2 regions of the Paenibacillus dendritiformis genome follow, and region 2 is predicted to be linked to the other one. Evidence: riboswitches for the same ligand, from Rfam matches in the RefSeq annotation. Region 2 holds a riboswitch; the other holds the start of a gene.
What was found. Region 2 has a riboswitch for glycine ahead of gcvT (glycine cleavage system aminomethyltransferase GcvT). Riboswitches for the same ligand answer to the same signal wherever they lie in the genome.

Region 1 (7,758 bases), 470 kb from region 2:
TGACTCACCGGGATATCCTCCATTAGTACGATTTCTAGCGATGCGTATATCCTTATACCTACATTCTATATGAAGCCGGGCTGAAAGCAAAAAAATCATTGCGGCCGCAACTTCATGCGACGAGTCCGCCACAGCTGCAGTCCCCTCCGCCCCTTTGCTCGATTACATAACAAACCGGACTTCCTTCCGCCATTCGTATCAGCTCCACCAAAGCTGCATTTACTCCGTCCAATCTGTTCATCTACTCCATCAATGCTGCTTTACTCCCTCCACTCTGTTCATCTACTCCACCAATGCTGCATTTACTCCGTCCAATCTGTTCATCTACTCCAACAATGCTGCAAAAATACAGCAATTTCATTGACACCACTCTATGAAAAAAGGAATCCTGCAAAAATGCAGGAATTCCCTGCGCTATGGCCTGGATTGGGTTCAAAATAGGCGAAATAATGCAGTTTTGCAGGATTTTCTCGGAATTTCGCCTCTTGGGTCTCAAAATGCTGCGCCTGTGCAGGATTTTCATGTGACTTGCCTGACTTGCCTCCTCAGCCCTGCCCTCTCCCCACTTTGCCCTGCTCTCCATGCACAAAAAAAGCCGACCATCAAGTTGTTCGGCCACCAATCTTGCTATTTCCCGGCATTGCCCGCGCTTGCGCTCCTCACTGCTTCATATGCCGTTAAATAAAGCCGGGTTTCCGCCACGACCACGCCGGACAGCCCCAACAGGGCGACCAGATTCGGGAGCGCCATCAGTCCGTTCACGATATCCGAGAGCAGGTAGATCGCCTGCAGCTTGATGAACGCGCCTGCCGCGACCAGTTCCACGTCCCGGTCACATTGAGCTTCTTTTCCTCGCCCCACCTGTTCATCAACTCCACCAATGCTGCATTTCCTCCCCCCACCTGTTCATCAACTCCACCAATGCTACTTTACTCCGCCCCATCTGTTCATCTACTCCACCAATGCTACTTTACTCCGCCCCATCTGTTCATCTACTCCACCAAAGCTGCATTTACTCCGTCCAATCTGTTCATCTACTCCACTAAAGCTGCTTTACTCCGTCCCACATGTTCATCTACTCCAGCAATGCTACTTTACTCCGTCCCATCTGTTCATTGTATCTCCACCAATGCTGCTTTACTCCCTCCACTCTGTTTATCTACTCCACTAAAGCTGCTTTACTCCGTCCAATCTGTTCATCTACTCCAACAATGCTGCAAAAATACAGCAATTTCATTGACACCACTCTATGAAAAAAGGAATCCTGCAAAAATGCAGGATTTCCATGCGCTATAGTCTGGATTGGGTTCAAAATAGGCGAAATAATGCAGTTTTGCAGGATTTCCTTGGAATTTCGCCTCTTGGGTCTCAAAATGCTGCGCCTGTGCAGGATTTTCATGTGACTTGCCTGACTTGCCTGACTTGCCTGCTCAGCCCTGCCCTCTCCCCACCTTGCCCCGCTCTCCATACACAAAAAAAGCCGAACATCAAGTTGTTCGGCCACCAATCTTGCTATTTCCCGGCATTGCCCGCGCTTGCGCTCCTCACTGCTTCATATGCCGCAAATAAAGCCGGGTTTCCGCCACGACCACGCCGGACAGCCCCAACAGGGCGACCAGATTCGGGAGCGCCATCAGCCCGTTCACGATATCCGAGAGCAGGTAGATCGCCTGCAGCTTGATGAACGCGCCTGCCGCGACCATCACGATGAACGCGATGCGGTAAGGCAAGATCGCCCGCACGCCGAATAAATAGACAATGCAGCGCTCGCCGTAATAATTCCACCCCAGAATCGTCGTAAAAGCAAATAAAACAAGACATATCATGAGAACGAGGGAGCCGAACGGCATCGCGGCATCGAACGCCGCCTGCGTCATCGCCGCGCCTTCCGCCGTACCGTTCCACGCCCCGGTCACAATCAGCGTCAGGCCGGTAAGCGTACAAATAATAATCGTATCAATGAACGTGCCAGTCATCGAGACAAGCCCCTGTTCCGCGGGCCATTTCACCTTGGCTGCCGCCGCTGCGATCGGGGCGCTGCCGAGCCCGGATTCATTCGAGAATACGCCTCTCGCGATGCCGCTCCGAATGGCCATCATGACGGTCGCGCCGAGGAATCCGCCTCCGGCCGCCGTCGCGCTGAAGGCGCTCTGGAAGACAAGCGACAGCGCGTCCGGAATCTTGTCGGCGAACGCGATCAGAACGATGGCGCTGGCAGCGACATACACGAGAGCCATCGCGGGCACGACTTTAGTGGTCACCCTCGCAATACTCTGGAGACCGCCAATCGTCACCAGAGCTACCGCGAGGGTCACCACTCCCGCGGTTACCGCCACGGGAATCCCCAGGCTGGACTCGCTGGAGGATACGATAGCGTTCACTTGGGGAAGGGTGCCGATTCCGAAGAGAGCGACCAATATCCCGCTTATCGAGAAATAGATCGCGAGCGGCTTGAACTTCGCGCCCAGGCCTTGCTCGATATAATACATCGGCCCCCCCGATACTTGCCCGTTATCGTCGATTTTCCGGAACTTCACGGCCAACAAGCCTTCCGCATACTTCGTCGCCATGCCAAAAAACGCGGCCAGCCACATCCAAAACAGCGCGCCCGGCCCGCCTATCTGAATCGCGGTGGCAACGCCGACAATATTCCCCGTTCCGATCGTGGCCGCCAGAGCTGTAGCCAGCGCGCCAAAGCTCGTCACGTCGCCTTTGCCGTCATTTTTCGCCGTGAATATCAGCTTGAGCGCCAGCGGCAGACGGAGGACCTGCAGCAGTCCGAGCCGAATCGTCAGGAAGATCCCGGTTCCTACCAATAAGATCAACAACGGCGGCCCCCACACAAATTGATTCACCCGATCCAGCCATACTTCCAATCCATGCATTACAATTCCCCTCTTCATCTTGAAATCAAAGTCCGAAGACATAAAAAAGAGCCAAATCGATAGATTTGACTCCGGGGACATTTTTGCAGAATAGCAAAAAGAAGGATATGTGAATGCTATCACAATACCAACATAACGATGCCTGACATCTGCAATCCCTGTCCTTTTACCTGAGAGTTTTAACGCGTTTCTTGCTGCGTCTTGCCCCTTCGGTGCTCCGCGATGGAGTCTCTCCAGAGTCCTGTCCGTATACGGTCCTGCTTATCCAATTCGGTTACGAACGATAACAAGCGCCTGAGAGCTTTGCCCCTTCGGCCAGGTTGATCCTGTCTCCCGTATACTTCATCCAGATATGAAGTTTGTTCATCTATTATAGAGAACCATCTCGGATTCCGCAAGAGATTTTCGGTATGGGAAAAAGAACCACCCCCGCTTTCTCCCGCTCACAACGGGCATGATTCGTCCTCCTGGAGAATACATATCATGTGAGAGCCTGCAATCATTGTCAATGAATATTCTCACAAAGGAGTGATTATGCTTGTCACCGTTCCAAATCAGTCCGAAGGTTGAAGCATTTTTGCAGGGAACGAAAAAGCTGTTCATCAATGGCGAATGGGTCGAATCCGTCCAGAACAACGTCTTCTCGTCGATCAATCCGGCCTCGGGGCAAGTGCTGGCGGTCGTGTCGGAAGCGCGGGAAGAGGATGTGGATCGCGCGGTCAAGGCGGCGCGTCAGGCTTTCGATCATGGCCAATGGTCCACCATGAGCGCCGCGGATCGCAGCCGGCTCATCTATAAGCTGGCCGATCTTATCGAAGCGAACAAGCAAGAGCTGGCCGAGCTGGAGACGCTGGATAACGGCAAGCCGCTGCGGGAGACGAAGGCGGCCGATCTCCCGCTCACGATCGAGCATTTCCGTTATTATGCCGGCTGGGCCACAAAAATCGTCGGACAAACCATTCCTACGGCAGGCAACTTCCTTACCTATACGAGACATGAACCGGTCGGGGTCGTCGGCCAGATCATCCCGTGGAACTTCCCGCTGCTGATGGCGGCCTGGAAGCTTGGCGCCGCCCTCGCCACCGGCTGCACCGTCGTCCTGAAGCCGGCGGAGCAGACGCCGCTGTCGGCCCTCTACCTCGCACAGCTAACTCAGGAAGCAGGGTTCCCGCCTGGCGTCATCAACGTCATTCCGGGCTTCGGAGAGACCGCGGGCGCGCCGCTCGTCCGGCACCCGCAAGTCGACAAGATCGCCTTCACCGGCTCGACGGTGGTCGGAAAATCGATCATGCGCGAGGCCGCGGACACGGTCAAAAAAGTAACGCTCGAGCTCGGCGGCAAATCGCCGAACATCATCCTCCCGGACGCCGATCTGTCCCGGGCGGTGCGCGGCGCGCTCCGGGGCATCACCTTCAACCAGGGACAGGTGTGCTCGGCCGGTTCGCGTCTCTACGTGCAGAAGAAATTGTATGACAACGTCGTGGCCGACCTGGCATCGGAGGCGAAGCGGATTCGCGTAGGCTTCGGCCTCGATCCCGATACGGAAATGGGCCCGCTCGTCTCGTCCGAGCAGCATGACATCGTGAAGCGCTATATCGAAGCGGGGAAAGCGGCCGGCGCGGAGCTCGTTGCGGGCGGCAACGTGCCTGCCGATCAGGGCTATTTCGTCGAGCCGACGGTATTCGCGCATGTCGATCCGAAGATGACGATTGCCCGCGAAGAGATCTTCGGGCCGGTGGTGGCGGCGATGCCGTACGATACGCTCGACGACTTGATCGAACAGGCCAACCAATCCGACTACGGCTTGGCTGCGGGAGTATGGACGCAAAATCTGAAGCAAGCCCACTATCTTGCAAGCAAACTGAAAGCCGGCACGGTCTGGGTGAACTGCTATAACGTCTTCGACGCGGCCGCTCCGTTCGGCGGCTACAAGCAATCGGGCCTCGGGCGCGAAATGGGATCCTACGCGCTCGACAACTATACCGAAGTGAAGACCGTCTGGGTGAACCTCAACTAGAACGGGGCCTGGGACTGAGAATAGGAATGCGGCGACCAAGATACGGCGGACGGGTGACGGGTTAGTCCACTCCCGAGACATAAGCTCGCGAACCCTGGATTTCGGCAAGACGTCAAGCCGCGCGCGGCTTGGCGTCTTTTTGCCATTCGCTCAACCCCCTCCGGCCCCTGAGCAGCACCGCCGCCACCTCATAATTTTTCTATTTTCTGTTAATAAGTCGGACTCTCCATGAATAAATATACATATCAAATCGTCACACCCCGGCTCTTCATACGCGCTCCCAGAAGTTAAAGCGCATATCTTGCTGCACATGCCGCGGTCTATTGCCCCTCACCGGTATAAGCTCAGCTTGAGTTCTTATACACATCCATTCCAATCGCAAGGAGGAAAATGAAGTTGGCAAATCGTTGTCTACCCCATCCATTGTTCCGGAGATGGCTGCTTGCCTGCGGCATGGTGCTCGCCCTCGTGCTCGCCATGATCGTGTTCTCCGGCAAGGCGCTTGCCCACGGTTACATCGATGCCCCAAGCAGCCGCGCCGACCTGTGCGCCAAGGGCGTCAACAAAAAATGCGGGTTCATCATCTATGAACCGCAGAGCCTGGAAGCGCGCAAAGGCTTCCCTGCCGCCGGTCCGGCCGACGGCAAGATCGCAAGCGCGGACGGCGCTTTTCCGGAGCTGGATCAGCAATCGGCCACCCGCTGGAGCAAGGTCGGCATTACGCCGGGAACGACGACGTTCCATTGGACCATTGAAGCCAATCATGCGACCACGAGCTGGAAGTACTACATCACGAAGCAGAATTGGAATCCGGATGAACCGCTCACCCGCGCTTCCTTCGACCTGACCCCGTTCTGCAGCGTCGATTACAAAGGCAAGCAGCCGCCTCATTCCTATTCGGATACATGCGAAGTCCCGAGCCGCACCGGCTATCAGGTCATTTTGGCGGTATGGGAAATTGCGGATACGGCGAATGCGTTCTACAATGTCATCGATGTGGACTTCGGGGGCGGTTCCCCGACCGATCCGACGCCTCCGGCCGCGCCGGCGAACCTGGCCGTATCGAACGTCACGTCTACGAGCGCCGTGCTGACATGGGATGCATCGACCGACAACGCAGGCGTCACGGGATATAAGATATTTAGAGGCTCCACGTTGGCGGCTTCGACGAACGGATCGACGTTAACCTATACCCTAACGGGCTTGACGCCGAGCACCTCCTATTCGTATACGGTCCGGGCCGTGGATGCCGCCGGCAATCAATCGGCCAACAGCAATGCCGTCACCTTCACCACCCTGCCCCCGCAGCCCGATACGGAGTCTCCTTCCGCGCCGTCATCCTTGACAGCATCCGCTATCACTTCGTCGAGCGTGACCTTGACCTGGAGCGCATCCACGGACAATGTCCGCGTTGCCGGGTACCGCATTTATAACGGATCTGCACTGGCGGGGACGACCAGCGGATTGAGCTACACCGTGTCCGGTCTGCAGCCGGAGACCTCCTATACGTTTACGGTTGCGGCGTTTGATGCCGCCGGCAACACATCCCCGCCCAGCGGCGCGTTGAGCGTAACGACAGCGCCCGCTCCTGTCGCCGCGCCTTGGGCTCCGAACACCGCGTATGCGGCAGGCGCGCTTGTCACTTACAACGGCAAGACGTATGAGGCGCGGGTCGCGCATACCTCGCAAGCCGGCTGGGAGCCGCCGAATGTCCCTGCCCTATGGCTGTTGAAATAATGCCGCAGCAATGAACAGAAGCCCTGATCGTCAGGGCTTCTTCCTTTCCCCGTATTAAGAAGGATGATCTATACGGGCTGGCAATATGATGACGCAGCCTATTTCGGCTTGACCAAGAAGGAGTATCAAGAGCTGCTTTTCAAGAAGCCGGAAGCCCGGAGCGTCAGAAAAGGGGCTGCCCCCCTTTTCCGCTTGCCATGCATGCGCTTCAAGCATCACGCGCCTTCTTGTCAGCCCTTGCGGGCTGAGACGAGAGAAGCGTAGGTTTGATTATACTCCTCCCGCAGCTCGGCGACGACATCGGCAATGGGCGCCGTCCGCTTGATCGCCCCCACGCCTTGCCCGGCCGACCAAATATCTTTCCATGCCTTTGCTTCGCTGACTTGCGCAAAAGAAAAATCCATCGTGTCCTTCTTCTTCAATTGGTCCGGATCAAGCCCTGCCTTGCGAATGCTCGGAACGAGATAATTGCCATGGACACCGCTGAACGCATCCGTATAAATCAAATCTTCCGCATTCGATGCCATGAGCATGCTTCGATAAGCTTCACTTGCAAAGGTCTCGGCCGTAGCGATAAAGCGCGTCCCCATATAGACCATATCGGCGCCGAGCACCTCCATCGCCACGATATCCCGCCCGCGGGAGATACAGCCGGCGACAATCGTGATTCCGCTCCAGAACTCTTGCACCGCGCTCAGAAAAGCAACCGGGTTGAGCGTTCCCGCATGCCCTCCCGCACCGTTGCAGACGAGTATTAAGCCATCGACCCCCGTATCGGCCGCTTTTCTCGCATGCGTCAGATGGATCACATCGGCAAACACAAGCCCCCCATAGGCATGCACGATATCGACAACCGCTTGCGGATTCCCCAGCGACGTAATCACAATCGGGGGCTGGTACTTCTTGATCAGCTCAAGATCCGCTTCGTAGCGCTTGTTCGTCCGGTGCACGATCAGATTGACGGCCCAGGGAGCTACGGGCTGTTCATTCTCCTCCTGCCGGGCTGCGGCCAGCTCTGAACGAATCCGCTCCATCCACTCTTCCAAAATTTCTGGCGTACGGGCGTTCAGCAGAGGAAACGAACCAACAATACCGGCTTTGCAGCCTTCAATCACCATT
Region 2 (7,758 bases):
CCGGTTCTGGATACAGATAAACCGCTTGAAGCGGTCTTTGCCGGATTCGGAAAGCCGGATGATTTTAAGAACAAAACCGTCAAAGGGAAACTCGTGGTCGTCTCCCGCGGGGAGATCAGCTTCGGCGACAAATCGAGAAATGCCAAAAAAGCCGGAGCCGCCGCGCTCATCATTTTCAACAACGAAGCTGGCGATCTGGCCGCGACTCTCGGCGAAGGGAAAGCCGATGAATTCGTTCCTACCTATACCATTTCGCAAGCCGACGGTCTTATCTTGAAAAATTATATTACGTCCGGCTCGGTGAAGAAGGTTGTCCGCAGCGATGTCGAGGAGCAAGATATGCTCGGCTCCTTCAGCTCCCGCGGCCCTGCGCTGCCGGACTATACGATTAAACCGGACATTGCCGCTCCGGGCGTAGGTATCACTTCATCCGTGCCGGCCTGGGACGGCAATTACGAGAACGCGTACGGAAGCTCGCAAGGCACGAGCATGGCCTCGCCGCATATCGCGGGAGCTGCCGCATTGCTGGTGGAGTATTCCCGCAAGAATAACCTTGATCTCACTCCAGATGAAATCAAAGCATTGATGATGAATAATGCCGTAGATTTGAAGGATCGTGCCAATAACGTATATAAACTGACCGAGCAGGGGGCAGGCCGGGTCGATCTTGTTCGAAGTGTAAAAGCTCCAGCGATCGCTCTGGTGCAAGAGACCGCTAACGTCGCGGTAAAAGATAACCCGGGGGCACCGTTCGAATATGAAACGGGCAGCCTCTCATTCGGAGCAATGTCTCCGGATCATACGGTTAAGAAAACGGTACTGCTGAAAGGCATCTCCAGCACGAGTCAGCAATATTCAATCTCCATCCAGTGGCCTGCAGACGGCGGAGTTCTAACGTCGAGCGAGGAAACAGTAAGCCCAGGGCAAACGTTCGACATCACCTTGCAAATACCGCCGAACGCCAAAGGAAATTACGAAGGCCATGTCATTCTGACAGGCGATGGCGGCCACGAAATCAGGCTTCCTGTGAGCGTGTATATCGGCAAACAATTTGAAGTACCTGCTATTGGGGAGATTGAGGTCAGCCCCAACATCTTTGCGCCGAACGGGCATCCTGCGCATAATACGACAAAGGTAAGCATCCAGGTTAACAAAAAAATCACCGATTTCAAACTAGCCGTCGTGGATTTGAATGGCCAAGCACTAGGCGATGCATACGTAAATACGGCTGAACAAATCCCTGGCATTTTGTCTGTCGATTGGGACGGAAGTCTGGGTGGAGACAATTCCGTCACTCCGAAAGACGGTTTATATTTTATGGTTCCTGTTGTTAACGGCGAACGTTTGGATAATCTGCGCGCTCTTTTCCTTATCGATAGTACGGCTCCTCAAGTCAAGATTGATGAGCCGGTGATTCGGGTTGATAACCCGCAGGAACGCAAAGGAAAAATTACAGGCACTGTCTCCGACACAATTTTGGAATATGTGAACTCTCCAATTCAGGATCTCATTCAGATGAAGGCCGTCAACAAGGATACCAATGAAGAATATAAGGTGAACTTTAATTCATACGGTATCTTCACCATCGACATCCCGCATCTGAAGGACGGACTCAATGAAGTTGACATCTATGCATGGGATTACATCAAGAACGGCTATGAGACCCCGTCCCGGACGATTTCATTCGACTTTGATCCGGATGCGGTCTATGCCAATGTGAAGGTAGAGAAAAAACAAGCGTATACGGGAGAAGAGTTCAAGGTAGATATCGGCTTCTCTGTCACTGAAGCCGTATACTCTGCATCCTATGCATTGGTTTATGATGCTTCCTTAAAAGATGTTCGGGTTGAGCCTAGCGTTACCTTTGCAACATATTTGAAGAATAATCACCCGGATGCCGACTTAAGTTTTACAAAGGAGCTTATTGTGGAAGGTAATCTGAAGGCGCTCCTGGTATCCACCAGTATGCCTCCAACGGCGGCGTACTCGGGAGATGGCACCTTTGGCACCGTGGTATTTTCCAGCAATGATCCGGGAGCCTACAAGTTCTGGCTGGTTAATTTGGAGTTAGAAAGTATTGAGCCTATAAAACTAGTATACGGTTCGCCGGACTGGATTGAGATCGTGGACGCCCCCAAACCGCCAGAACCAAAACCCGAACCAAAACCGGAGCCTGGCCCAAGCTCAGGCGGATCGTCTTCCAGCAGCTCCTACTCCTCCACTCCGTCGAAACCGGCCGGGAAGACCTTGAAAGCCGGCACCTTCACGGTAACGGAGAAGGACGGCAAGAAGCAGGGCTTGCTGCTTGTATCGTCGTCGGCGCTCAGTTCGCAGTTGAATGACAAGGAAGCGACTGAAGTGAAGCTTGATCTCACAGATATCGCTTGGAACGACATCGAACTGGCGGATATCCGCATCACCCGCGCGCTGGCGGAGCAGCTTGCCGCTTCGGGCAAAGCGCTGCTGCTGTCCGGGAAGGACTTTGAAGTGTTTATTCCTGCGGAGTCGCTTGTTGACTTTACCGGGAAAAATGGAGATCTGACCGTACGCCTGGCGCTGGCGGCGCTGGGTGAAGGCGGGCAAGCGTCCGCACTGAGACAGGTCGCTCCAGGATTGACTGTTCAAGGCGAGAAGGACACGGTCACCAAGCCGATCCGGATTGGACTGAAATGGAGCGCCTCCGCCGTGAAGGATGCCCGCAAGGTCGGCGTCTACGGCAAGGATGCGAAGGAGGCATGGACGTACTACGCTCCAGGCGTTCGCTGGGATAAGGACGGCGTCCGCTTCACGACAGCGTCGCTCGGAGCCTATACGGCGCAGGAATCGTCCAAGACATTCGACGATATTCGCACGCACTGGTCCAGAGATAAGGTCGAGGTTGCAGCCGCTCACCAGTTAATCGAAGGCAAGGGCAGCTTGAATATGTTCAAGCCGAACGATCTTGTCACCCAAGCGGAATTCGCCTCGCTGCTTGATCGTCTCACTGCTTCCGGCAAGACATGGAATGACCGCATTGCCGAGCCGGGAGCCCGTGACCCGCTGACGCGCGAGAAAATGGTCGTTATGCTGGCGCAGGCGCTGCAGCTGAAGACCGATGACGCTCCGGCTCTCGGCTTCGCCGACCAGGCGAAGATCGGAGCGGATGCCCGCTCCGCTGTCGCGGCCGCCGTGAGCCGCGGTTATATTCAAGGCATGGGCGGCAACAAGTTCTCTCCAGAGGGCACCTCGACCCGCGCCCAAGCGGCCGCGGTCCTCGCCCGCGTGCTGATCGATATGCAATCGAATTCGTAGTATCGGCCTGACCTGGCCAAGGCGCAACCGCTGTCCTTCGGGACAGCGGTTGTTGCATTCGGAACGGCTGACAGAGAGATGGCATGCGAGACAATCTGTTCCACATACGATGACAATAGAACGGATTTTGGCTCGTCATCCATCATCTGCAAAGGAGAGTGTACATGTATACTCATCATCCCCAGGCCGCTCCGCCGGGTTCGCTCTTGTTCGAGCACCGCTTCTGGCTGCAAATATTGGGAGATCATTCCCGCTTCATACTGGACGCCCTGTCGCCGCGGGAAGCGAAGGACATTCGTCAGGCGGATCAGTTGATTCGGCGGTTCGACGAACTCCTGAACCGAGCCCGCCAGGCCTCCTCGGAGTCCCAAGCCCTTGCCATCGTTGCCGATGCGCATGCCGCGACGATGGAATTGAAGAATTTCAAGCTTGATCTGCTGCGCCGCTTGCTGCTCGGCCAGGTAACCGTATTTCTCCCGCCGACCTTTTTCAATCATATGCTCAATGAGCTGCAAGAGTATGTCTATATTCTCGATGCCGTGCGGGCTGGCAAGCCAGTGCCATTGTTCGATGCGCTACATTATGATCTGGTATGGCTGTCGGACGCTTCCGGCCATGCATCGGCCATCGCGTCGAACCTGGATGCGGTGGAGAGGCGGCTGATCGAGAAGAGCCGCGAATTTGAGAAGCATTTCGATGATTATTACAAAAAAGCGGTCGAAATGGTCGGCTACTTGCGGACCCAGCTTCGCCGCTTCCCTGCGATGGAGCGGTTCCACCGCGATGTGAACCTGGAGATTAAGCTGTTCACGAAATTTTTGCTGGAGCTGGAGGAAATGGAGTTAAACGCGGAGACGCTCGATATTATCAGTCCGTTGATGCCGGATCATATGGCGCGGGAGGAATGCTACTACTTGATCAAATTGGCCCTGACCGGCGCCGTCCCTTCTCCGGAATGCGATCCGACCACGCCGCGGGTTCAAGGATAAAGCAACCCCCCAGTTCCAGGAACTGGGGGGGCTTGCGGTGCCTGAGACACGCACTATTCGGACCGTTTCGTTTCCGCATCGGGTACGATTCGGCACTGCTGAGCGCCTTCCAGATCGGCTCCGAACTCGGCGTCTTGTCCCTCGACGTCCGGCATTCTGTTCAGCTTCGTCGTCTGCACTTCCGCCTTCGTCGCTTGGTCGCGGTTATGTTCTTGGTTGTTCATTCGGCAACTCTCCATTTCGCATATACTCATGTACACAGCTAGTATGCGAGAAGGAGCGCCGCTTTATTCATGGATGCTCCGTTATTCTCATGTTCATGTGCCCGCATCGTCTTGCGGCCGGGGTTGCAGGCCTCCCCTACTCGATATGCTTCCGGTATCCCTCCGCGGTCAACAGATGCTTCAACGCTTCCTCCGGAACGCCGTCCAGCTCCACCTCGGCAATCCATCCGCCTTCGTACGGTTCGCTATTCACTCTCTCAGGACTGTCCTCCAGGTCGGTGTTGACCTTGGTCACCGTACCCGATACCGGGCAGTACAGCTCCGATACTGTCTTGACCGACTCGATCGATCCCATGCTGTCGCCCGCCGATAAAGCGGTTCCAATCTCGGGGAACTCGATAAAGACGATGTCTCCCAATTCCGCTTGCGCATGATCGGATATCCCGATGCGCACGGTCCGCCCTTCGACGACCGCGACCCATTCATGCTCCTCGCTGTACAACAGATTCTCTTTCACTTCGCTCATGTTCACGCTCATTCCTCTCTCATTATTATCGCAATTCGCCGGCACAGCAAAAAAGACAGATCAAAGACTCGTTCGCCTTTTCTCTGTCCCGGGTGCCTGAGAGTTTGCCCGGCTGCCCGCGGCAGGCCGGTATTCCCCTTGGGCGGCTGTACGCTCTCTCCAGAGGTGCGTCGGACGACGGTGCTTCTACCTGAGAGATTCCTCGCCGAACGGCGGTTCGGCGGCTTGCTCCTTCGGTGCCGGGACTGGGAGCCCGGTCTCTCCCGATCGTCTTCATTCGCGGTATGTGATCATATTCCAATTTTACATCTATAGCGTAGTTCAGCTTCCCCTCCATGTCAATATGAGAATCATTTTCGCGGAAGTTCGCAGAAATGGATTGACAATGTCAGGAAGGTTCGAGTAATAATGGAGGTATGACAATTGCACATTGCGAATGATGGTAAAGGGAGAGATTACTGCGAGACAGTAACGCCGAAGGAGTAAGCCCGCCACGGGTGAATCTCTCAGGCAAAAGGACGTTTACCGGACGCGCCTCTGGAGAGCACCCGCTTGCAAACGGGTCACCCAAGGGGAAACTTATGGGCCGGCTTCGGCAGACGGAAGCCGGATGATCATGAGGTAACTCTCAGGTACACAGGACAGAGCGTAAAAAGGCATCCGCAGAAGCGGATCGGCCTTCTTTCGCCTGTCCTTTTTTGATTTCCATCCATTATGCATATCGAGGTGATGTCATGTCCACGTTACAACGCACGCCCCTATTTTCGACGTATGCCGGCCATCCTTCCGTCCGCTGCATCGATTTCGGCGGCTGGGAGCTCCCGGTGCAATTCAGCGGCATCCAGCGGGAGCACGAGGCCGTACGCCAGCAGGCCGGCTTGTTCGATGTGTCGCACATGGGGGAGCTGTTCGTGAGCGGTCCTGCCGCCTTCTCCTTTTTGCAGAAGATGACGACGAATGATTTGTCCAAGCTGGAGGACGGCAAGGCGCAGTACTCTCTGCTCTGTTATCCGCACGGAGGCGTCGTCGACGATTTGCTCATCTACCGGCTAGCCGAAGATCGCTACATGCTGGTCGTGAACGCGTCCAATACGGACAAGGTTGTCCAATGGCTGCATGACCATGCGGCGGATGGCGTCGATATCGACAACGCGTCTTCCCGCACCGCCCTGCTGGCGCTGCAGGGACCGCAGGCGCTGTCCATTTTGACGCAGGCGACCGAAGCGCCTGTCGGCGCCTTGAAAGCGTTTCACTTCTTGTCCGATGTCCAGGTGTGCGGCATTCGGGCTCTCGTCTCGCGCACAGGCTACACGGGAGAGGATGGCTTCGAGCTCTATATCGCGGCGGACGATGCGCCCCATCTGTGGACGGAGCTGCTGCGGATCGGCGAACCGTTCGGGCTCGTTCCGGTAGGCTTGGGGGCCAGAGATACGCTTCGCTTCGAAGCGAAGCTCCCGCTGTACGGCCAGGAGCTGTCCGAGCGGATTACGCCGCTGGAGGCGGGTCTTGGCTGGTGCGTGAAGCTGAACAAAGGAGAGTTCATCGGCAGAGAAGCGCTCGCCAAGCAGAAGGAAGAAGGAGTTCCCCGCCGACTGGCGGGCATCGAAATGATCGATCGCGGCATCCCGCGGACCCATTATCCTGTCTACGCGGGCGATAAGCTTATCGGAGAAGTGACGTCGGGCACGCAATCCCCTACCTTGAAGCGCAATCTCGGCCTGGCGCTCATTGAATCGCCATACGCCGAATTGGATACGGAACTGGAAATCGAGATTCGCGGCAAGCGGCTCAAGGCCCGCGTCGTCGCCGCCCCATTCTATCAACGCCCTACTGAGACCAAGGGAGGTTCGCCTGCATGACCAAGACACATCGCTATATCCCGATGACCGAGCAAGACGAGCGGGACATGCTCGCGGCGATGGGCGCGGCATCGATCGACGAGCTGTTCCGCGACATTCCGGAAGCCGTCCGCTACAAAGGCCGGCTTCCGATATCCGAGGCGCTGGACGAAGCGGCCCTGCTGCGCCATATGCAGGAACTGGCCGCCCGCAACGCCAACCTCGATCAATATGCGAGCTTTCTTGGGGCCGGCATCTATGACCATCATATTCCGGTCGTCATCAATCACGTGATCTCCCGTTCCGAGTTCTATACCGCCTATACGCCATATCAACCGGAGATCAGCCAGGGAGAGCTGCAGGCCATATTCGAGTTCCAATCGTATATATGCGAGCTGACGGGCATGAAGGTGGCCAATGCGAGCATGTATGACGGGGCGACCGCGCTGGCGGAAGCCGGGGTGCTGGCAAGCGCCGTCACGAAGCGCAAGCGGATCGTCGTCTCGCGCACCGTGCATCCGGAAGCGCGGCAGATCCTGCATACGAGCGCGCGCGGACTCGGCCTTGACATTGTGGAGGCGCCCGATGCGAACGGCGTGACCGACCTGGAGAAGCTGGAGGCGCTAATAACGGGCGACACGGCTGCGGTCATCGTGCAATCGCCCAACTTTTTCGGCTGCATCGAGGACGTGAAGGCCATCGAACCGATGATTCACGGGCGCAAAGGATTGCTTATTATGAGCGCCAATCCGCTGTCGCTCGGCCTGCTGGAGAGTCCGGGACAGCTTGGCGCCGACGTCGTCGTCGGGGACGCCCAGCCGTTCGGCATCGCCTCGTCTCTGGGCGGTCCGACCTGCGGCTACTTCGCCGTATCCGAGCCGCTGATGCGC

Region 1: another riboswitch for glycine. It lies ahead of L6439_RS13010 (alanine/glycine:cation symporter family protein); the one in region 2 lies ahead of gcvT (glycine cleavage system aminomethyltransferase GcvT).

The regions. Positions count from the first base shown of each region.
Region 1 is NZ_AP025344.1:2,968,856-2,976,613, reverse strand. It holds gene L6439_RS13025 (GH39 family glycosyl hydrolase) at 1-8, opposite strand, end outside; gene L6439_RS13020 (hypothetical protein) at 242-622, opposite strand; partial or broken gene L6439_RS13015 (alanine:cation symporter family protein) at 628-825, opposite strand; gene L6439_RS13010 (alanine/glycine:cation symporter family protein) at 1,545-2,885, opposite strand; glycine riboswitch at 3,034-3,132, opposite strand; gene L6439_RS13005 (aldehyde dehydrogenase family protein) at 3,424-4,902, shown strand; gene L6439_RS13000 (lytic polysaccharide monooxygenase) at 5,356-6,639, shown strand; gene L6439_RS12995 (NAD(P)H-dependent flavin oxidoreductase) at 6,870-7,758, opposite strand, start outside.
Region 2 is NZ_AP025344.1:2,503,540-2,511,297, reverse strand. It holds gene L6439_RS29290 (S8 family serine peptidase) at 1-3,291, shown strand, start outside; gene L6439_RS10960 (DUF2935 domain-containing protein) at 3,456-4,280, shown strand; gene L6439_RS10955 (hypothetical protein) at 4,334-4,504, opposite strand; gene gcvH (glycine cleavage system protein GcvH) at 4,641-5,030, opposite strand; glycine riboswitch at 5,112-5,195, opposite strand; glycine riboswitch at 5,200-5,306, opposite strand; glycine riboswitch at 5,467-5,562, shown strand; glycine riboswitch at 5,566-5,677, shown strand; gene gcvT (glycine cleavage system aminomethyltransferase GcvT) at 5,765-6,889, shown strand; gene gcvPA (aminomethyl-transferring glycine dehydrogenase subunit GcvPA) at 6,886-7,758, shown strand, end outside.